DNA from 3 places in the Kitasatospora sp. NPDC034035 genome. Region 1 is predicted to be linked to each of the others. Evidence: riboswitches for the same ligand, from Rfam matches in the RefSeq annotation. Region 1 holds a riboswitch; each other region holds the start of a gene.
What was found. A riboswitch is a leader RNA that binds a small molecule or an ion and turns the genes downstream of it on or off. The one in region 1 is predicted to bind cyclic di-AMP.

Region 2: another riboswitch for cyclic di-AMP. It lies ahead of ACZ52J_RS04765 (M23 family metallopeptidase); the one in region 1 lies ahead of ACZ52J_RS30365 (M23 family metallopeptidase).
Region 3: another riboswitch for cyclic di-AMP. It lies ahead of ACZ52J_RS23865 (C40 family peptidase); the one in region 1 lies ahead of ACZ52J_RS30365 (M23 family metallopeptidase).

What each region holds. Positions count from the first base shown of each region.
Region 1 covers NZ_JBVISA010000026.1:35,051-42,055, reverse strand. Annotated here, with positions in the region: gene ACZ52J_RS30385 (sugar kinase) at 1-716, shown strand, start outside; gene ACZ52J_RS30380 (IclR family transcriptional regulator) at 748-1,497, shown strand; gene ACZ52J_RS30375 (RidA family protein) at 1,556-1,966, shown strand; gene ACZ52J_RS30370 (DUF2470 domain-containing protein) at 2,089-2,808, shown strand; gene ACZ52J_RS30365 (M23 family metallopeptidase) at 3,110-4,102, opposite strand; cyclic di-AMP (ydaO/yuaA leader) riboswitch at 4,105-4,285, opposite strand; gene ACZ52J_RS30360 (DHA2 family efflux MFS transporter permease subunit) at 4,598-6,133, shown strand; gene purB (adenylosuccinate lyase) at 6,141-7,005, opposite strand, start outside.
Region 2 covers NZ_JBVISA010000002.1:422,148-429,152, reverse strand. Annotated here, with positions in the region: gene ACZ52J_RS04790 (hypothetical protein) at 1-652, shown strand, start outside; gene ACZ52J_RS04785 (hypothetical protein) at 659-1,417, opposite strand; gene ACZ52J_RS04780 (sensor domain-containing protein) at 1,506-2,246, opposite strand; gene ACZ52J_RS04775 (GNAT family N-acetyltransferase) at 2,442-3,014, opposite strand; gene ACZ52J_RS04770 (hypothetical protein) at 3,057-3,932, shown strand; gene ACZ52J_RS04765 (M23 family metallopeptidase) at 3,996-4,829, opposite strand; cyclic di-AMP (ydaO/yuaA leader) riboswitch at 4,842-5,000, opposite strand; gene ACZ52J_RS04760 (YiaA/YiaB family inner membrane protein) at 5,197-5,487, shown strand; gene ACZ52J_RS04755 (alpha/beta fold hydrolase) at 5,644-6,471, shown strand; gene ACZ52J_RS04750 (TetR/AcrR family transcriptional regulator) at 6,549-7,005, shown strand, end outside.
Region 3 covers NZ_JBVISA010000017.1:80,884-87,888, forward strand. Annotated here, with positions in the region: gene ACZ52J_RS23855 (hypothetical protein) at 28-1,050, opposite strand; gene ACZ52J_RS23860 (C40 family peptidase) at 1,257-2,303, opposite strand; gene ACZ52J_RS23865 (C40 family peptidase) at 2,530-3,663, opposite strand; cyclic di-AMP (ydaO/yuaA leader) riboswitch at 3,674-3,827, opposite strand; gene ACZ52J_RS23870 (C40 family peptidase) at 4,165-5,202, opposite strand; gene ACZ52J_RS23875 (NYN domain-containing protein) at 5,403-6,704, opposite strand.

The DNA of each region.
Region 1 (7,005 bases):
CCGGCATCACCGCCGCGCTCTCCGACGACTGCCTCGCCCTGCTGCGCGCCCTGTTCGCCGACCGCCGCCCGGACCGGCTGGTCAGCTTCGACCTCAACTGGCGCCCCTCACTCTGGCACGACCGGGACCCGGCCGTACTGCCGCCGCTGCTGGACGCCGCCGACCTGCTGCTGCTCGGCGCCGACGAGGCGCAGGCCGCCTTCGGCACCGGCGACCCCACCGCCCTGCGCCGCCGCTTCCCCTCCCCCGCCACCCTCGTGGTCAAGGACGCCGACCGGCACGTCACCGCCCTGGAGCGGGACGGCACGGCGGTCACCGAGCCGGCCCTCGCCGTCGAGGTGGTCGAGGCCACCGGCGCGGGCGACGCCTTCGCGGCCGGTTACCTGGCCGGCACCGTCCGGGGCCTGGACCAGCGCCGCCGACTGCGGCTCGGCCACCTGAGCGCCGCCTGCGCGCTGACCGCCCACGGCGACCAGGCCGAGCTGCCGCCCGCCGCCGTCGTGACGGCACTGCTCGACGCCTCCGCCGCCGACTGGGCCGCCACCCGGGTCACCGCGGCCGGCATCACCGGCCCGACCCTGCCCACCGACGGCGCCCACAAGGCCGACCGCCCGCACCCCACCGACCGCCCGCACCCCACAAACGGAGCACCGCCCACCGACGGAGCACCGCCGACCGACCGAACGCCGCCCGCCGGCCGGGCCCGGGCCCGATGAGCAGCCACCCCAGCCCTCGAAGCGGAGCACGATGAGCCAGACCGTCACCCGCGCCCTGCGCATCCTCGCCCAGCTCGGCGAGGGCGAACGCTCCCTCGACCAGCTCGCCGAGGTGCTCGGCGTCCACAAGACGACCGTGCTCCGGCTGCTCCAGAGCCTCGAAGAGGAACGATTCGTCTACCGCGACGCGGCCTACCGCTACCACCTGGGCGCCGGCCTCTTCGCCCTGTCCGGCCTGGCTCTTGAGCAGCGCGGCATTCGCCGGATCGCCGCCCCGCACCTGGCCGAGCTGAACGCCGCCACCGGCCAGACCGTGCACCTGGCCGCGTACGAGGGCGGCGAGGTGGTCTACATCGACAAGTTCGACTCCCGCCATCCAGTGCGGATGTACTCCCGGATCGGTCTGCGCGCCGCCCTGCACAGCGCCGCCGTCTCCAAGGTGCTGCTGGCCGACCTGCCGCTGCCCGAGCGGCGCCGGGTGGTGGCCGGGATCGACTTCGCCCCGCACACCGAACGCACCCTCACCACGCCCGGGGCGCTGCTCGCCGAGCTGGAGAAGGTCGCCGCCCAGGGCTGGGCGCAGGACCACGCCGAGCACGAGGCCTTCATCAACTGCGTGGCCGCACCCGTCCGGGACGCCAGCGGGCGGGTCGTCGCCGCCGCCTCCATCTCCGTCCCGGACGTCGTCCTCCCGTACGAGCAGGTGCTGGACCTCCTCCCGCAGCTGGTCGCCACCGCCCGCGCGGTGTCGGCCGACTGCGGCCTCCTCGACCACAGTTGACGGATCATCAAGACAGTCCGAAGCAGCCGCCGAGAACTCCAAGGAGCAAAGAACCCCCATGTCCTCCGACAAGATCGAGATCCGCACCGACGGGGCCCCCGCCCCCGCCTGGATGTTCTCCCAGGGCGTCCGCAAGGGCCCGATCCTGCAGGTCTCCGGCCAGGGCCCGCAGGATCCCGCGACCGGCGAGTACCTCCACCGCGGCGACGTGAAGGCACAGACGCGGCGCACCCTGGAGAACGTCAAGGCCATCGTCGAGGCCGGTGGCGCCACCATCGAGGACGTGGTGATGTTCCGCGTCTACCTCACCAAGCGCGCGGACTTCCCGTTGATGAACGAGGTCTACGCCGAGTTCATCGAGGAGAACGTCAAGCCCGGCGGCGTGAAGCCCTGCCGCACCACCGCCTTCGTCGAGCTGCCGCAGGAGCCGATGCTGGTCGAGATCGACGCCCAGGCCGTCGTCGCCTGACGATCCGGCCGACCCGAGGGCCCGGACGGCACGTCCGGGCCCTCGGCGTTCCCCGAGGCCTGCTTGCCACACTTCGCCAGCAACATTAGGTTAGGCTCACCTAACTATCTGGAGGTCCGTCCATGAGCCTGCCAACCGGCGACACCGAGGTGCCCGAGCCCACCACCGCCGAACGGATCCACAGCCTGCTCAGCACGACCTCCTCGCTCGCCGTCCGCGCCCTGGGCGAGCAGCACGACCTGGACGGCCCGGTCTCCGCCCACGGCTCCCGCCTGCGGCTGCGCGCCCCGCTGGACACCCCGCTCACCGTGGCCGCGGCCCACGCCGCCGAGGGCCTCGCCGTCATCCTCGATGTCACCGACGTCGCCCCCGTCGCCGTCCGCGACCGCGTCCGCGCCCGCCTCACCCTGGCCGGCCGGCTGCACCTGGCCCACCTCGCCGACGACGGCCTCAGCGTCCACCTGCGGGTGGACGTCGCCCACGCCGTCCTCGCCACCCCGTACGGCACCGGCGCGGTCACCGCCGCCGACCTCGCCCTCGCCGCCCCCGACCCGATGGCCCGCCACGAGGCGGCGATGCTCACCCACTTCGCCGACGACCACGCCGACGCACTCGAGGTCCTTTCCCGCCTGCTCGACCCGGTGCTGCTCGCCCGGAACCCGGACGTCCGCCCGCTCGCCCTGGACCGCCACGGCCTGGTGCTGCGCCTGGACCACCCCGACGGCCACCGCGACGTCCGCCTGGTCTTCCCCGAACCGGCCCGCGACACCGAGGACTTGGGCCACCGGATGCACGACCTGCTGGCCGCCGCCCGGTACGGTCAGCCGGCCCACCGCAGCTGAGTCGCCGGCTCACCGCCCGGCCGCGTCCTCCTCACGTACCGCCCGGACCACCACCGGCGCACCGCGAACGCCACCCCGACCCCGCCCCGACCCCGCCCCGAAAACGAACCGCCGACCCCGAAAACGGCAGCGGCCGGCCCGGCTCGCGAGGAAGTGAATCCCGCGAGCCGGGCCGGCCTGGGCGTGTCCCGCGCCCATGTCCACTGCACGGCGATCACCCGGTCGAGCGGTCACCCGACATGACCATCCCGGAGGATCGATTCGCTCCGCAGCAGCGGTGGTTCCTGAAACCCCGACAGGGTCAGAGCGCGACGCCGTGCGCGCGCAGGTAGGCGACCGGGTCGATGTCCGAGCCGTACTCCGGGCCGGTGCGGATCTCGAAGTGCAGGTGCGGGCCGGTCACGTTGCCGGTGGCGCCGGAGAGGCCGAGCTGCTGGCCGACGGTGACGGTCTGACCGATCTTCACACCGATCACGGAGAGGTGCGCGTACTCGGCGTAGTGGCCGTCGGCGAGCTTGATCTCGACCTCGTTGCCGTAGGCGCCGCCGTTGCCGGCCTTGACCACGACACCGTTGGCGACGGCGCGCAGCGGGGTGCCGGTGGAGGCCACGAAGTCCTGGCCGGTGTGGTGGCCGGAGGCCCACATCGAGCCGGCCACGCCGTAGGCCTCGCCGAGCACCGGGTGGGCCAGCGGCGCGACGAAGCCGGAGGCGGCGGCGACCGGAGCGGCGGTCACGGCCTGGGCCGGAGCGGCGGTCTGAACCTGGGTCTGCACCTGGGCGGCCGGCTTGGCGGCCTCGGTCTTGACCTGGACCTGGGCCTGCGGCTTGGCGGCCGAAGCGGCCTGGGTGACCGGAGCGGCCGGCTTGGCGGGCTTGGCCGGGGCGACGTCCGCGGACGGCGCGGCAGCGTGGCCGGCGATCGCGAACTGCTGGCCCGGGAAGATCAGGTTCGGGTTGGCGCCGACGACCGAGCGGTTCTGCTCGTACAGCGCGTGCCAGCCGCCCTCGACGTGCTTGGCGTCGGCGATCTTGGACAGGGTGTCGCCGCTGACGACGCGGTAGCTCTCGTGCGCGGCGGCCGGAGCGGCCTGGGCCGGCGCGGCCTGAGCCGGCGCGGCGTCGACGGCGGTGGTGGAGGCGGCGGCCTGCGGGGCCGGGGCGACCGGGGCGGTGTGGGCCTGGGCGCTCATCGCGGTGACGAGCGGGAGGGCGAAGGAGACACCGGTGACGGCGGTGGCGATGCCGATGCGGGCGGCGCGGGGCAGGGCGATACGACGAGCCTGAGCAGGCATGGAAGTTTCCTCTCCGACGCCTGCGAGGTGAGCTGTCGGGTTCGGGCTGGAGTTGCCCGGCCGCATGCGCGGCTTCACCCCAAGCCGGCCCTGGACGCCGCGCCCTGAGGCACGAACTTCCGGTCCGGCGACTTACCTGTGGGTCCCCCGCTCCTGCCGTACAGAGTTCAGTTCGAACCACCGGGAAGCGGCAGGACTCGGCGTTCCACCCGGTGGATCCGTCCGGACTGGCCGGGCGGTCGCTGAACTAAAACCCATCCGTTCGGGTGAAGCAATGTCGATCTCTTGAATCGGCAACCATCCCCCGGGGTGCGGTGACTCTCCGGATGATCCGCTGCACGGTGCGTACGCGATCCATTCACCCCGCGCCACTGATCCACGACCGTGCGCCGACATCGACGGCACTGCGCGGTCGTCCGCTCACGCACCGCACACCACCGACACACCCGCCGGTGACCCTTGTCACGCGGGCCTCACGGGGAGCAGGATCGGGCCGTGGCCACTTCCGAGGCCGGCACCCTGCGCCTGGGCACCGCGCAGGGTCGCTGGGTACTACTGGCGACGGTGCTCGGCTCCAGCATGGCGATGCTGGACGGCACCGTGGTGAACGTCGCCCTGCCCCGCATCGGCGCCGACCTCGGCGCCTCCCTGGCGTCCCTTCAGTGGACGCTGAACGGCTATCTGCTCACCCTGGCGGGCCTGATCCTGCTCGGCGGCGCGCTCGGCGACCGGTACGGAAGGCGCCGGGTCTTCCTCATCGGCGTGGTCTGGTTCGCCGCCGCCTCCGCGGCCTGCGCCGCCGCGCCGAACATCCAGGTGCTGATCGCCGCCCGCGCCGTCCAGGGCATCGGCGGGGCGCTGCTCACCCCCGGCTCGCTCGCCATGCTCCAAGCCGTCTTCGACCCTGACGACCGCTCGGCCGCGGTCGGGCTGTGGTCGGGCCTCGGCGGCGTGTCGGCCGCGGTCGGCCCCTTCCTCGGCGGCTGGCTGGTGGACGGCCCGGGCTGGCGCTGGATCTTCCTGCTGAACCTGCCGCTCGCGGCCGCCGTGATCACGGTCACCACGCGGTACGTGCCGGAGAGCCGGGACGAGAGCGCCACCGGCCGCTTCGACGTGCTCGGCGCGGTGCTCGCCGCGTTCGCCCTCGGCGCGATCACCTACGCGCTGACCGCCGCCGGGGAGGGCGTGTCCGCCGTGGTCTGGGTCAGCGGGTTGATCGGTGTGGTGCTCGGCGTCGCCTTCGTGGCCGTCGAGCGCCGCGCGCCCGATCCGATGCTGCCGCTCGGCCTGTTCTCCTCCCGGCTGTTCACCGCCGTGAACCTGGTCACCCTCTGCGTGTACGCGGCGTTCAGCGGCGTCTTCTTCCTGCTGGTGGTGCAGCTGCAGATCGTCGCCGGGTTCTCGCCGCTGGTCTCGGGCTTCGCGCTGGTGCCGATCACGGTGCTGATGCTGGGGCTGTCGGCGCGCGCCGGGCGCCTCGGCAAGCGGATCGGCCCGCGGATCCCGCTCACCGTCGGCCCGCTGCTGTGCGCCGCCGGGGTGCTGCTGATGCTGCGCATCGGCCCGGGCTCCTCCTACTGGGCGGACGTGCTGCCCGCCGTCACGGTGATGGGCTGCGGCATGACGCTGCTGGTCGCGCCGCTGACGGCCACCGTGCTGGCGGCCGTCGAGGTCCGGCACGCGGGCATCGCGAGCGGGGTGAACAACGCCGCCGCCCGCGCGGCCGGCCTGCTCGCGGTGGCCGCCCTCCCGGCCCTGGCCGGACTGAGCGGCGACGCCTACCGGGTGCCGTCCGCGGTCGACTCCGCCTTCCACACCGCGATGCTGATCTGCGCGGGTCTGCTGGCCGGCGGCGGGCTGATCGCCTTCGCCACCGTCCGGGGCAACGTCCTCGCCCCCGAGGACCACCTGGTGGCCGAGCCGGACTGCGCGTGGACCTGCGGCACCACCCCGCCGCTCGACCCGGGCCACGTCCACACGCACGAGGGCCCCGTCACCGGTCCGGTGGCGGGGCCCTCGCCCGACAGCTGACGAGTGGTCAGAGGATGTCGGCGGGCACGTACTTGGCGGCCTCCGGGTAGGCGGCCGCGACGGCCTCCACCTGACGGACCACCTCGGCGACCTGGGCACCGGCCGCACCGGTGAAGGAGAGCTTGTCGGCCAGCAGCGCGTCCAGCGCGGCCCGGTCCAGCGGGATCCGCTCGTCGGCGGCCAGGCGGTCGAGCAGCTCGTTCTCCCGGGCGCCCGCGCGCATCGCCAGCGCGGAGGCGACGGCGTGCTCCTTGATGACCTCGTGCCCGGTCTCCCGGCCGACGCCCGCGCGCACCGCGCCCATCAGCACCTTGGTGGTGGCGAGGAACGGCAGGTAGCGGTCCAGCTCGGCCTCGACCACGGCGGGGAAGGCGCCGAACTCGTCGAGGACGGTCAGGAAGGTCTCCAGCAGGCCGTCGAAGGCGAAGAAGGCGTCCGGCAGCGCGACCCGGCGCACCACCGAGCAGGAGACGTCGCCCTCGTTCCACTGGTCGCCGGCCAGCTCGCCGGTCATCGAGGCGTAGCCGCGCAGGATGACGGCCAGGCCGTTGACGCGCTCGCAGGAGCGGGTGTTCATCTTGTGCGGCATCGCGGAGGAGCCGACCTGGCCCTCCTTGAAGCCCTCGGTGACGAGCTCGTGGCCGGCCATCAGGCGGATGGTCTTGGCCAGGCTGGACGGCGCGGCGGCCAGCTGGACGAGCGCGGTGAGCACCTCGAAGTCCAGCGAGCGCGGGTAGACCTGGCCGACGCTGGTCAGCACGTTGTCGAAGCCGAGGTGCGCGGCGACCCGGCGCTCCAGCTCGGCCAGCTTCTCGGTGTCCCCGCCCATCAGGTCCAGCATGTCCTGGGAGGTGCCGACCGGGCCCTTGATC
Region 2 (7,005 bases), on a different contig from region 1:
GGTGGGTGCGGACGACCTGCGGGTCCGCGCGATGCAGCAGCTCGGGCTGCTGGGCGGCAGCGCGGAGCACCCCGCCGCGCTGGCCGGGCAGCTGCCGCCCGCCTCGGGTTCGCCGGCCGGGCCGGCGGGCGTGGTGGCCGAGGTCCGCTCGACCGCGCGGCGGTCGGCGCTGACCGCGGACCAGGTGCGGGACCTCTTCACGGACGGCTCCGAGGGGCGGCGGATCCAGGCCCTCGCCCTGATGCAGGGCGACCCGTCGCTCGCGGACCTGGCGAGCGTGCTGGACGCGATCGAGCACCCGCGCTCGGGCTTCGAGCAGTACCACGCGCTGCTGGCCGCCCGGGGACTGCTCTCCCGGCTGCCGGCCGCCGAGGCGCAGCGGCTGCGGGACGCGGTGGCGGCGCAGCTGGTCGATCCGCGGGGCATCCCGTACGGGTCGGACCGCAGCTGGCTGGCGGAGAAGATCCTCTCCCGGCTGCAGGTGACGGCCTTCGTGCCGGCCCAGCAGGCCCAGGCACCCCAGCCGACCCAGCCGACCCAGCCATCCCAGCCGTCCGGCTCGGCTGCACCCGATGCACCGGCCGCACCGGATGCACCGACCGCACCGGATGCGCCGACGTCGCCCGCCTCGCCCGCCTCGCCCGCCTCTTAGCGGCCCCTACAGCCCGGCGGCCACGGGCTGCCCGGCCTCCGCCCGGGGGCGGCGGTCGGCGGCCCGCAGGACCAGGACGCGGCGGGTGCGTCCGTCCTCGGCCCGGGGGAAGCGGCGGACCTCGCTGGCTATCCGGCGCTCGCCGAGCGCGTACCGCAGGGGGTCGAGGTGCCCGCAGCGGCGGCCCCGGCCGTCGTGCAGGGGCTGGACGCGGACCTCGCCGCCCAAGGAGGTGACCCGGACCAGCTCGGTCAGGGCGGCCAACTGGTGCTCGGGGCCGAAGAGTTCGGGGTAGGCGAAGAGCAGGTAGCCGCTCAGGGTGAGGGCGAAGGTGCCGTCCGCGAAGGGCAGCCGGGGCAGCGCGGCGGCCACGTACCGCTGCGGGTGCGCGGCGGAGTCGGCGGCGAACAGCCGGCGGGCGCGGTCCCAGCTGCGCAGGTAGCGCTCGGGCCGGTGCGGGCGGGGCGCGGGGTAGAGGTGCGGGCGGGCGGCCATCGCGACGGCCATCGCCGCCCGGGCGGCCCGGGCGCGGTCCGCGACCACCGGCAGCGGCAGGGCGTACGCCGGGTCGGCGGCGATCACCCGGCAGCCCAGCGCGCGCGCCTCGGCGGCCAGGCCGGCCGCGCCGCCGGGGCAGTCCAGCAGCGGCCCGGGGAGGGCGGCGAGCTGGGCCCGGGTGAGGTCGAACAGGGCGCAGTACTCGTCCAGCGGGCGGGAGGTGACCAGGACGTCCGGGGGTTCGGGGGGAATGCCTGGGGCGGCCACGCGGTCATCCGAACACGCGGCGGCCCCGTCCGCATCCGGAGTGCGAACGGGGCCGGGACCGAGTCGGGGCCGGACGGTCAGCGCCTGGTCAGCGGCCGAGCAGGCCCTGGGCGGCGGCCCGGTTGACGTTGGTCAGGCCGCGGACGAGCTGCGCGGTGAGGAAGACCAGCACCACCCCGACCAGCGAGAACCCGGCGATCTGCCACATCCCCTCGACGTAGTAGACGTGCCGGACGTGGTGGCCGTCGGTGTAGTCGAACAGCTGGTACCCGCGCCAGCCGGTGTAGGTCGGGAAGACCCAGTGGTAGACCGGGTAGAGCGCCATCGCCCAGCCGAGCAGCAGGAACACCAGGGTCATGGTGAAGCTGAAGATCGCCCAGGGGAACATCACCACCTGGTACAGCGCGGCCTTCCAGCCCGCCCCGTCCGCCAGCCGCGCGGTGATCGCGCCCCAGTTGCCCGGGCGGACCGGGCGCACCGGCTTCGGGCCGGGAACGTCCAGGGCCAGCATGCCCCGCGCCCGGGCCCGCTCCAGTCGGCCGAAGCCCCGGGCGGCGATGGTCAGGCCGGCCAGCACGGGCAGGCCGAGGGCGGTGACGAAGGTGCCGAGGCCGAGGCAGAACAGGGTGATCGCGACGGCGAAGCCGGCGATCGCCACCGGCAGGCCGCTGAGCACGTAGCCGACCTCGCGGTAGTAGTGCGCGGAGAACGGCGCCGTCCAGAAGGCGGGCGGCTGTCCGGTCCGGTGGGCCCGGGCGGGGCGCGGGTCGTCGCCGTGACCGTCCAGGACGTCCCACTCGTGGTCCCGTGTGCTTCGGCTGCTGCTCATGTTCCGGCCCCCGGCCCCTCGTACTGACGGTCGTTCGTGCTCGCTGACGTCGTCCAGTCTGGCCGAACCGCAGGTCGCGGCGGCATCCGGAGGCCTGGCGGATCGGGGGTGGGGTTAACCCCCCGGCCCCCGGCCCCCGGCCCCCGGTCCGCCGGCCCGCCGGTCTCCCTGGCCACACGGGTGCGCCGTGGGGGTTCAGCCGGTCGGGCCCGGCCACTCGTCGACGAGCAGCGCGAAGAGGTGCGAGTCGGAGCGGACGCCGTTCTCGAGCCGGTCGTGCCGGGCCCGCCCCTCCAGCCGGAACCCGAGTCGGGTGAGCACCTTGGCGGAGGCCGTGTTGCCCACGTCGGCCGAGGCCGTCAGCCGGTGCAGGTCCAGGGTGTGGAAGGCGAAGTCGCAGAGCAGGCCGGTGATCTCGCCCGCGTGGCCTCGGCCCCGGAAATCGCGGCCGAGGACGCAGCCTAGGTCGGCGGCGCGGTGCTTCCCGAGGGTGAGTGCGGCGTGTCCGATCGGGGTCGCGTCCTGCGGGTCCTCGGCGTCGGCGAGCCTGGTGACGGCGAGCCGGTAGGTGTCCCGCTCGTCGGCCATCGCCTCCTCCAGGTAGAGCTCGATCTGGTCGGCGCAGGTCTCGCGGTCGTACGGCTCGAACGGCAGGTGGCGGGTGACCTCCGGGTCGCCGAACAGGGCGTGCAGCGCGTCCACGTCGCCGTCGGTGTGGTGGTACTCGCGGATGGCCAGCCGGGGGCCGGTGAGTCGTACGGGGACCATGGCGGCCGACCCTACCGGCCCCCGGAGGCTACCGTTCGGACTATGAACGACGAAGACCTGCGACTCGCCCCGCGCACCAGGGCCGCCGACCTGCTCGCCTGGGCGGCCGAGCAGGGCCGCACGCCGGTGGCCGAGGCGCCGCTGCGCGCGGTGCTGGCGCTGCTGGAGCTGGGCGAGGGCAGGATGCACGACGGCTGGCCCGAACTGACCTCCGACGCGGTGGAGCACCTGCTGTACGAGCGGCTCCACCTGTACGTCCAACCCACCCCCGAGGAGGACCCGCTCGCGTACGGCGACGCGGTCCGGTTGCTGATCGACCACCAGCGGGCGGTCCGGCGGCTCAACGCCAAGCGCCAGGAGCGGCTGCACGCGGAGGCCGAGTGGCAGGGCGAGGTCGCGGCCGGGCTGCTGCGCCGCGCCGACCTGGTGACCTGGCCCCGGCTGTACGCGCTGCTGCTGCACGCGTACGGGGTGGACGTCGCGGACGAGGCGGCGGTGCGGGACTGGCTGACCGGCTTCGGCGAGCTCCCGGAGGAGGAGCGGCTGGCCGCGTACGAGTCGCTGGTGCCGGCCGGCTGGCTGGACGAGCCGGACGAGCGGGGCTGGGGACCGGGCCGGGTGCTGTCGGTCGGCATGGCCACGGACGGCGCGCGGCGGCTGCTGGAGCAGGGCCTGATGCGGCGCAGCTACCGCAACCTGGCCGAGCTGACCGCGCTCGGGCGGCCGATGCCGGACGAGCTGGCCGGTGACTTCGGGCAGTTCGAGGAGGCGGCGGTCGACGCGGCGCTCGACCTGTTCGGGGAGTGGACGGTGCCGGGGCTGCCGCGGCTGCTGGTGGCGGAGTTCCCCGAGCTGGCGCCGGAGCCCGGCCAGGAGGAGATCGACGCGTACGTGGCGCAGTTGCCCGCGGAGGAGTGAGACGCCGCGAAAAGCCCCCGGCCGCTCGAACCGAGCGTGCGACCGGGGGCTTTCGGGTGTCCGTTACGGGTTGAGGCCGTGCTGCTGGAGCCAGGGCTCCGGGTCGACCGGGGCGCCGCCGCCGGGGCGCACCTCCAGGTGCAGGTGCGGGCCGGTGACGTTGCCGGTCGCGCCGACCTTGCCGATCTGCTGGCCGGAGGCGACGCCGCCGGAGCCCTTGATGATCGAGGAGAGGTGGCAGTACCAGATCTCGGTGCCGTCGGGCAGGGTCTCGACGATCCGGTAGCCGTACGAGCCGGACCAGCCGGCCGAGGTGATGGTGCCCTGGCCGAGCGCGTACACCGGGGTGCCGGTGTCGGCGGCGAAGTCCAGGCCGGTGTGCAGGTTGGCCCAGTAGCGGGCGCTCTGGCCGTAGTGGGCGGAGAGCCGGTAGTCCTTCACCGGGAGGGTGAGGGCGGCGGCGCGCTTGGCCTCCGCCTCCGTCGCGGCGGCCTTGGCCTCCGCCTCCTTGGCGGCGGCCTTGGCCTCGGCCTCCTGCGCGGCCTGCACGCGGGCACCCTCCTCGGCGGCGGTGCGCTGGCTGTCGGCCTGCTGCTGGATGCGGGCGGCGAGCGCGAGGCCGGGGTCGGCGGCGAGCGCGACCGGGGTCTCGTCGGGGGCCTCGATGGCGGGCGCGACGGCCGGGGTGGCCGAGGCGAAGCCGGTGGCACCGAGGGTGGCGGCGACGGCGGTGACGCCGAGCAGCGGGGAGGCGCCGCGGGTCTGACGCGGCATCCGGTGCCGGTTGGCCTCGGCCTCCGGGCCGAGGGCCTCGGGCCCGTCCACGCCGGGGTGGTCGAGGAGCTGGGTACCGGCTGCGGGGCCGGCCGGGTGTGCCGGGGTGTGCGTCGACGCCACGGAGGCGCGCTCCTTTCCTTCCTTCGCGCCTACCGGGTTAGCTGACGGGTTCGGAGCAGGAAGGTCTCCTACGGCCGGGCCGGGGCCCCGCCGATTCACCCCAAGGAACATGGTTCCCCGGCTCCCTGACCTGCCCGGAGGCCGGTCGGCGGGATTAGGCGACGGCGCACGGTGCCGTCTGGGAACGGCGTTGACGACCGCGCTGCGTTATCAAACGTTAATCCTAGGACGCTCTGATTCCAAGCCATCCGTCCGGGACGGCAGTGGAGCGAGTGATCGGACGTCAACGAACGACCCCTCATGCGAGCACCCCATCTGAGTACTCCTACTCATGTGCGGCCCGGCCGGGCGGCCGCATCCTGGCGCCATGAGCGCACCGATGCAGAACCGCACGACGGCCGCGTACTACATCCAGGCCATCCTCTCCTTCGCCCTGTCGGGCACCGCCCTCGCCGTCGGGATCGCCTACCTGCCGGTCGGCGGGTGGACTCGGGCATTCCTCGGGATCGGCCTCCTCTACACGGTCACCTCCTCCTTCACCCTGGCGAAGGTGATCCGGGACCGGCACGAGTCGAACGAGATCGTCAGCCGGGTCGACCAGGCCCGACTGGAGAAGCTGCTCAGCGAGCACGACCCGTTCAAGCCCGAGGGGATCTGAGGCGAGCCAGCCTTCCCCTCTCCCGTCGACGCCCTCTTCGACAGTTCCTTCGAGACTCTCTTCGGCCGAGGGCTTGACGGCTAAGGCTATTAGCCTTAGCTTTATGGCTATCGGCAGCAGCGCCGATGTCGCAGCGAAGGACCGAGGAGGCCCACCATGAACGCCCCCATCAGCCCGGACACCCAGTACCTGACCGTCCCCGGCGGGCGGATCGCCTTCGACGACACCCGACAGGGCGACGGCACCCCCGTCGTCCTGCTCCCCGGAATGCTCGACAGCCGGGCCGCGTACCGGCACCTGCGCCCGCTGCTCGTCGCCGCCGGCCACCGCGTCGTCACCATGGACCTGCGCGGCTTCGGCGAATCCTCCATCGCCTGGGACGACTACGGCCCCGCCGCCATCGCCGGCGACGTCCTCGCCCTGCTCGACCACCTCGGCATCGAACGCGCCGTCCTCGCCGGGAACTCCTACACCGGCGCGACGGTCGTCAAGGCCGCCGGGGACGCCCCGGAGCGGATCGCCGGGATCGTCCTGATCGACGCCTTCGTCGAGAACCCGCAGCCCGGCGCCCTGATGCGCGGCGCCCTCCGCCTGATGAGCGCGGCCCTCGTCCACTGGCCCGCCTTCTGGGGCTTCTACCTGCGCCGGATGGCCTTCCCCGGCGCCAAGCCCGCCGACTTCGACGGCTACGTGGACGGACTGGTCGCCGCCCTGCGCACCCCGGGCCGCAAGACCGCCACCCGCGGATACGTCACCGGGGACTCGTCGCCGGCCGGCTGGACGGCCGCCGTGCGGTGCCCGGCGCTGGTGGTCATGGGCAGCAAGGACCCCGACTTCCCAAAGCCGGAACTCGTCGCCGACCGGCAGGTCGCGGCACTCGGCGCGCGGAAGGCGATGATCGAGGGGTCCGGGCACTATCCGATGGCCGACAACCCGCAGGCCACCACGGACGCCCTGCTGCCCTTCCTCGCCGAACTCGCCTGACCGCCGGCCCGGCCGCCCGACCGAGCGGCCGTCCGGCCCGACCCGTCGCCCGACTTCCGTACGGAGAAGCCGAAACCATGCCCCGCGTAGGACTGACCCCCGACCAGGTCGTCGACCACGCCCTCGCCCTCATCGACGAACAGGGCGCCGACGCCCTCACCCTGGCCGCCGTCGCCGCCCGGGCCGGGGTCGCCACCCCCTCGCTGTACAAGCACGTCAGCGGCGGCCTCGCCGAACTGCGGCAGCTGATCGCCGTCCGGGTCACCGAGGAGTTGGCCGACCGCCTCGCGGACGCCGCCGTCGGCCGCAGCGGGGACGACGCCGTCGCCACCGTCCTGCGCGCCTACCACGCGTACGCCACCGAACGCCCCCACCGCTACAACGCCCTCCCCCAGGCCCCGCAGCCCGACGACGACCTGGCCCGGGCGGCCGCCCGGCTCGTCGGCGTGATCATCGCCGTCCTGCGGGAGTACGGCCTCGACGGCTCCGAGGCGATCCACGCCGCCCGCACCGTCCGCTCCCTCGCCCACGGCT
Region 3 (7,005 bases), on a different contig from region 1:
CCGTCGCCCCCCGGGGGGCACCGGGCCTCAGTCCTTCAGCGCCGCCACCTCGTCCAGCCAGAGCCGGGTGAACTCGGCCAGGCCGACACCCAGTTCGGCGCGCAGCAGCCGGTCCGTACGGCGCTCGCGGTCCTCGCCCTGCCCGTCGGCCGCGCCGATCGCCCGATAGAAGGCGACCAGCCGCTGCGGCCCGTAGCGGCCCGCGATCAGCTCGCAGGCCAGCCAGGACTGCTCGTAGGCCTGGGCGATGCCGGTGGCGCCGGCGGCGAAGTCCCGGTCGGCGGGCAGGTCGGCGGGCAGCCGCCCGGCGGCGACGTCCCGGGCCAGCTCGGGGGCGATCTGCCGCGGGACGCGGCCGGAGTCGCGGTAGGCGGTCCAGTCGGCGACGCCCTCGGAGAGCCACAGCGGTGTCCAGGCCCGGGTGTCGGACCTGGTCGCGACGTGGGTGGCCTCGTGCGTGATGACCACCTGTCGGCCGAAGTCGCTGAGCCGTCCGTACGCCTCGGGGTTGACCAGCACCCGGTCCGCCGGGGTGTGCCGGGGCGCGCCGGGGGCGGCCACGGTGACCGCCGCCATGCCCGCCCAGCCCGCCGGGTCGCCCTCCAGCAGCCGGGCGAACCGCTCCTCGGTACCGGGCAGTTCGAGCAGCAGCCGGCCGGGCCAGGCGCCGCCCCAGACCTCCTCGACGGCCGGTACCGCCCGGTCCCCGACCGCGACCAGCCCGGCCGGGTCGGGGCCGTCGGCCGACCCGAGCACCAGGCAGCGCGCGCCGACCGCCGACCGCCCCGCGCCGAAGTCCCACGGCGCCGGCGGCCCGCTCGCGCTCTCCTCGCGCTCGACCCGCCAGCCGTCCCCGGCCCGGGCCAGCTCGATCCGGCGCGGGTACACCACGGGGTAGTCGTCGTAGTCGGCGATCCGCACCGCCAGGTCGGCCGCGGCGGTCAGCCGGTCCGGCCCGCCGCCCGCGGCGAGCACCAGGTTGCGGTAGGCCGCCTCGGCCACCGGCAGCCCCGACCGGGCCGGCAGCGAGCGCGCCCGCTCCGCCAGCACCGCCGCCACCTCGCCGCGCCGGTCGGCCGCCTGGCGGGCCGGTGCCGCCGCCGGGGCGACCGGCGGCAGCGACAGCTGGGCCAGCCCGCCGGCCGCGAGCAGCAGCGCACCCCGCCGGGACAGCGTGCGGCGGGTCCTGTCCGTCGGGTGGGGGTCGTGGGGGCCCGCTATCGGGTGGGGGTCGTGGGGGCCGGGCGGCGACGCGCTCAGAGCCGGACCACCCCCGAGACCGGCATGGCGTTGACGCTCTCGTAGCGGACCTTGGCGCCCGGGTAGGGGGCGTGCACGATCACGCCACCGCCGGCGTACATGCCGACGTGGTGCATGTCCCGGTAGAAGATCACCAGGTCTCCCGGTCGCGCTTCGGAGAGGCTGATCCGCTGGCCGGCGTACGCCTGGGCCTGCGAGGTGCGCGGCAGGGTCACTCCGGCCTGCCGCCAGCTGTAGTACATCAGACCGGAGCAGTCGAACGCACGGGGCCCGGTGGCCCCGTAGACGTACGGCGCGCCGACCATCCGGACCGCGGCCGCCAGCGCGGCGGCCCCGCGCTCGGAGGCGGGCGGGGCGGAGCCGAGGTCCAGCCGGTCGGTGCCGCGGGTGGCGCGCTGCTCGGCGTCCCGGGCGTCCTGGGCGGTCATCCTGGCCCGCTCGACGGCGCCCAGGCCGTTGAGCAGCTTCTGTGCCGTGGTCAGCCGCTGCTGGATCTGCTGCTTGCTGTCGGCGAGCGAGCGGCGGGTCTGGTCCAGCTCGGCGAGCTTGCCGGCGGCCTCGGCGCGCCGTTGGTCGAGCCGGCGCTGGCGGGTGACCAGCTCGTGCAGCGTCTCCTGCTGCCGCTGCGTCGCCTGGCCCATGGTTCGGGCGCGGGCGAGGTAGTCCTCCGGGTCGGGGGACAGCATCAGCCGGGCGGTCTGGGTCATCCCGCCGCCGCGGTACTCGGCCCCGGCCACGGTCGCCAGGTCGCCGCGCAGCTCGTTGAGCTGGTCCTGGGCGACGGCGATCTCGCCCTGCAGGATCGTGGTCTCCCCCTGGAGCCGCCGCTGGGCCTCCTGGGCCGCGTTGTACCTCTCCGAAGCCTGCTCGGCCTCGTCGTAGAGCTGCTCGACCTGTGTCTTGACGTCCTTGCGGTCGGCCGGGTCCGGGCTGCCGGGGGCGGCGTGGGCGCTGCCGCCGGTCGCCATGCCGAGCGCGGTGGTGGCCGCCGCCGTCAGCACCAGCGCACGGACGAGCAGTTGGGAACGGCGGTGCACGGGCATGGTGGCAGCGGCTCCAATCCTGCGGCGCGGCCCCGCCGCCGCCCCACTGCGGGCGGTCGTCGAGCGGGAGTCCGGTGGCAGACGTTAGCGAGTCCGGGCAAGCGAGTCCAAACCCCTCCGGACCCGAATATTTGACCCGTAATCGGACATCAGCCCGAGCCGCCGAAAAAGCCGCAGGCCCGGCCTTCCGTGGAGGAAGACCGGGCCTGGAAGCGCCGAGTACGGATCAGACCCGCACGATGCTGGTCAGCGGCATGTTGGTGACGGCCTCGTAGCGGACCGAGGCACCCGGCTTGGGCGCGTGCAGCACCTGGCCGTTGCCGGCGTAGATGCCGACGTGGTGGGCGTCCCCGAAGAAGATCAGCAGGTCGCCGGGCTGGGCCTGGGACAGGTCGCTGCCGATCCGGGTGCCGGCGTGCGCCTGCTCCTGCGAGGTGCGCGGCAGCGAGACGCCGACCTGGTTGAACGCCCAGACCATCAGGCCGGAGCAGTCGAAGGAGGACGCGCCGGTGGCGCCCCACACGTACGGGCTGCCGACCTTGGAGGCGGCGGCGGAGAGCGCGGCTGCACCGCGCGAGCTGCCGGGGGCGACCGGCTTGGCGACCGGCGAGGCCGGGGCCGGGGCCGAGCCCGCGGAGAGGTCGGTGCGGCTGTTGTCGCGGGAGGCGCGGTCGGCGGCCTGCTGGGCCTTCACCGCGGCGTCGGCCTGGGCCTTGGCGTCGGCGGCGGCCTTCTCCTCGGCCGCGCGCAGCGCCTGGCGCTCCTGCTCGGTCAGGGTGTTGAGCAGGTCCTGGGCGGCCTTCAGCTTGTTCTGGACCTCGTCCTTGGAGGCCTTCAGCTGCTGGGTGGTCGACTCCAGCTCGGCGAGCTTGCCCTGGGCCTCGGTGCGGTCCTGGTCGAGCTTGCGCTGCTGCTCCTGGAGCACCTTCAGCTGGTTCTTCTGGGTGTCGCCGGCCTGGTTCAGCGCACCGGCCTGGTTGAGGAAGCTGTCCGGGCTGGACGAGAACATCAGCTGCACGGTCGGGGATATGCCGCCGTTGCGGTACTGCTCCCCGGCGATCTCGGCCAGGCCGCCCTGCAGGTCGGTCACCTGGTCCTGCTGACGGGCCACCTGGTCCTGCAGGCCGGAGACCTGCTTCTCCAGCGTCTGCTGCTTCTCCTGGGCGGCGTTGTACTGCTCGGTCGCCACCTCGGCCTGCTCGTTGAGCTGGTCGACCTGCTCCTTGACCTGGTCCTTGGTCGGCTGCGGGTCGGCGTGGGCGCCGGACTGCGCGGAGAGGGCGACGGCTGCGGCGGCGACACCGGTCAGGATCGAGACACGGGCGCGGCCGGCTGGCTTGGGACGACGATGGGACGCCACGAAGGCGGGCTCCTTCTTCCTACGTCCGCCTACCGGGTGAGCTGACGGGTTCGGGCCGGAAGCATGCCCTACGACGCCTCACGGCCGTTCCAGCGGCCGACCTGGCGCCGATTCACCCCGGAGGAACGTGGTTCCCCGGCTCCGCTGCGCAGCACCCCCGACTACTGGGCTCCCCTGTCGGGCAGTCGCTTCGACCTGCCCCGCTGCCTCGCGAACTCGACGGTAGCCACCGCCGCCACCCCGGCTGGGTGATCGACACTGCGATGGCTCGGTGCATGACCCTAGTAACTGAACCGTGATCGGTTCAAATCCTTGTCAGAAAAAAGACGGAAGATTACCCAAGTTCTTTTGTGAAAATGACCGATGGTAACCGCCGCCCCACGCAAGGCTGATCAGGTCTCACCCGATACTCGCGAAACGGTCGAAAACCCGAACGCCACCCCCGATCGGGGGTGGCGCGGATCACAGGGCTCGGGCGAACCCCTTCGGCGTGTCGGGCCGTCAGACCCGGCGGATGGTGTTGATCGGCATCGCGTCGGCCTTCATCACCTTCACCACGTCACCGGTGTGCGGCGCGTGGACCACCATGCCGTTGCCGATGTACATCGCGACGTGGTGCATGTCGGGGCCGTAGATGACCAGGTCGCCCGGCTGAGCCGCCGCCAGTCCGGGCACCGCGGTGCCGTAGTGGCCCTGCTCCTGCGAGGTGCGCGGCAGCGAGACGCCGGCCTGGCCGTACGACCAGACCATCAGGCCCGAGCAGTCGAAGGTGCTCGACCCGGTGGCGCCCCACACGTACGGCGAGCCCTGCTTGCTCATCGCCTTGGCGAGGGCCACGGCCGCGTAGCCACTGGCCGGCGGCAGGCTGCTCAGGTCGACCCGGTCGCTGCCGCGCGAGGCCCGGTCGTCCTGCGCCTGCTGGGCCTTCAGCGCGGTGCGCTCGGCGGCGCTCAGCGAGTTCATCAGGTCCTGGGCGGCCTTCAGCTTGGTGTTGACGTCCGCCTTGGCCTGGTTCAGGTCCTTGGTGGTGGTGTCGAGCGAGGCCAGCACGGCGGCCGCCTCGGTCTTCTCCTGGTCCAGCCGGCGCTGCTGGTCCAGCAGCCCCTTGAGCGCCTCCGCCTGGGTGGTGCTGGCCTGCTGGACGGTGGAGGCCTTCTCCAGGTAGCCGGACGGGTCGGAGGAGAGCATCAGCTGGACGGACGGGTCGATGCCGCCGGTGCGGTACTGCTCGCCCGCCACCTCGGCCAGGCCGGCCTGCAGCTGGGTCATCTGCTCCTGGCCGCGGGCCACCTGGTCCTGCAGCTGGTCGGCCTGCTTGCGCAGCTGCGTGGCCCGCTCCGTGGCGCCGTTGTACTTCTCTGCCGCCTGCTCCTGCTCTTGCTGGAGTTGGTCGATCTGCGCCTTGACGTCCGTTTTGTTCGGCTGCGGCGCGGCGTGCGCGGCTACCTGGGCGGAGAGTGCGACCGCGGTCGCAGCGGCCGCGGTGAGCACGGAGACCCGCGCGCGGCTCGGCTGCTTGGGACGGCGGTGGGAGGCCAAGGGACCGGCTCCTTCTTCCAACGGACTCACCCGATTGGATGAGATTCCGGAAAATAGGTTTGACGCCAGACCCTAGTGCGGATCTATCCGCTTTGCCACTCCCCCGAAGGCGTGAACTCTGTTTCCCACACCGACTTCACCGGACCCGCACACCACCACGGACCCAAGGCTGACCAGGAGTCATCCTACGCGGCCCGCGCTCAGGGCCGGGCCAGCCGGTTCAGCAGCAGCACCGAGGCGACCGGGCGCGCGCCCGCCTTCCGCACGCCCTCCGCGACCTCCCGGTCGGCGGAGACCACCACCACCGGACGGCCCTGCGGCTCGGCCCGCACCAGACGGCGAATCAGCTCGTCCGCGGTCTCCCCGGTCCGGCTGAACCGTACCCGGACCCCGCGCGGCGGTGCCATGATCACCGGAACGTCCAGGTCCTGCCCGTCGAACACACAGGTGACCTCCGCCTGGGTGCGCTGGGCCAGCATCGCCAGCCCGCCCAGCAACCGGATCCGCTGCTGCTCCAGCGGCAGCGTCGGATAGCCGGTCTTGGTCACGTTGTAGCCGTCCACCACCAGGTGCACCTGCGGGATCGCCAGCAGCTGGTCCAGCAGCGCCGGGTCGTCCTCGGCCAGCCCGCGCCGCGCCACGTCGTGCGGCGAGGCCGCCCCCGGCACCACCGCCTCCACCAGGTCCGCCGGGCGGATCTGGGAGACCGGCAGCGCCAGCTCCCGCTGCAGCCCCTGGGCCGACTGCAGCACGGTGTCCAGCAGCAGCCGCAGCCGCATGTCCTCGACGCTGCGTCCCTCGCGAGCCGACCGGCGGCCCTGCTCGGCGGCGTTCTCCAGCTCGGAGACCCGGTGCTTGAGCCGCCGCGCCTCGGTCTCGGCCGCACTGCGCTCGGCCGCGCCCTGCGCCTTCGCGGCCTCCAGCTCCCCGGCCAGGCGGCGCGCCTCGGCCTGCGCCCGGCGGGTGTCACTCTCCAGCGACCGCACCTTCTTGCGCAGCGACTCGGCCTCCCGCCGGACGCCCTCGAACTCCGCGCGCTGCCGCTCCAGGTCCGCCCGTGCGGCGGCCCGCACCTCGGCCAGCTCGGCCTGCAGCTTCTCCGCGAGCCGGGCCGCCTCCGCGGCCGCGTCCTCGGCGCCTGCCCGCTCGACCTCCTCGCCGACCTCGGCGACCAGCCGGCTCCAGCCCGCCGAACGCACCAGGTAGGCGGCGGCGGCGACGTCCATCGGATCGGCGGCGCCCGGGACACTGCCCGACTCCAGCGCCCTCACCAGGTCCGGCTGCCCCAGCCGCAGCCGCTCCGCTATCCGCACCCGGAACGCCGGCTCCGCCTCCAGCGCGGCCGCCAGCGCGGTGGCCGCGTACTTGGCGCGCCGCGCGGGGGTGAACTTCACGTACTGACGCAGGCTCTGCGGGAGCTCGCCCGGCGGCAGTCCGCCCAGCGCGTCCGAGGCCAGCCCGACCACGCGTCGGCGCACCCCCTCGGGCAGCGGCCGGTCCAGCTTCTCGGCGACGTGCTCCGACCCGGGCTCAGCGGACTCGGAGGGCTCAGGGGACTCAGAGGTGTCAGGGGTGTCTGGAGTGTCTGGGGTGTCTGGGGTGTCGGGCGCAGCGCTCTCCGCCGGTCCCGTCCCGGCGTCCGGCACCTGCTCCTGCGCAGCGGGCCGAAGCCCCTGCGCTTCGCCGGGCTCCTTCGCTGCGTCCACCACGTCCTCGGCTCCGATCCTGTTTCCGGCGGGTACGGCCGCGACCGCCCCCTGTCGTCACGCTCCGTGCGTCTTGTCTGTATTGTCCCGTGCGGCG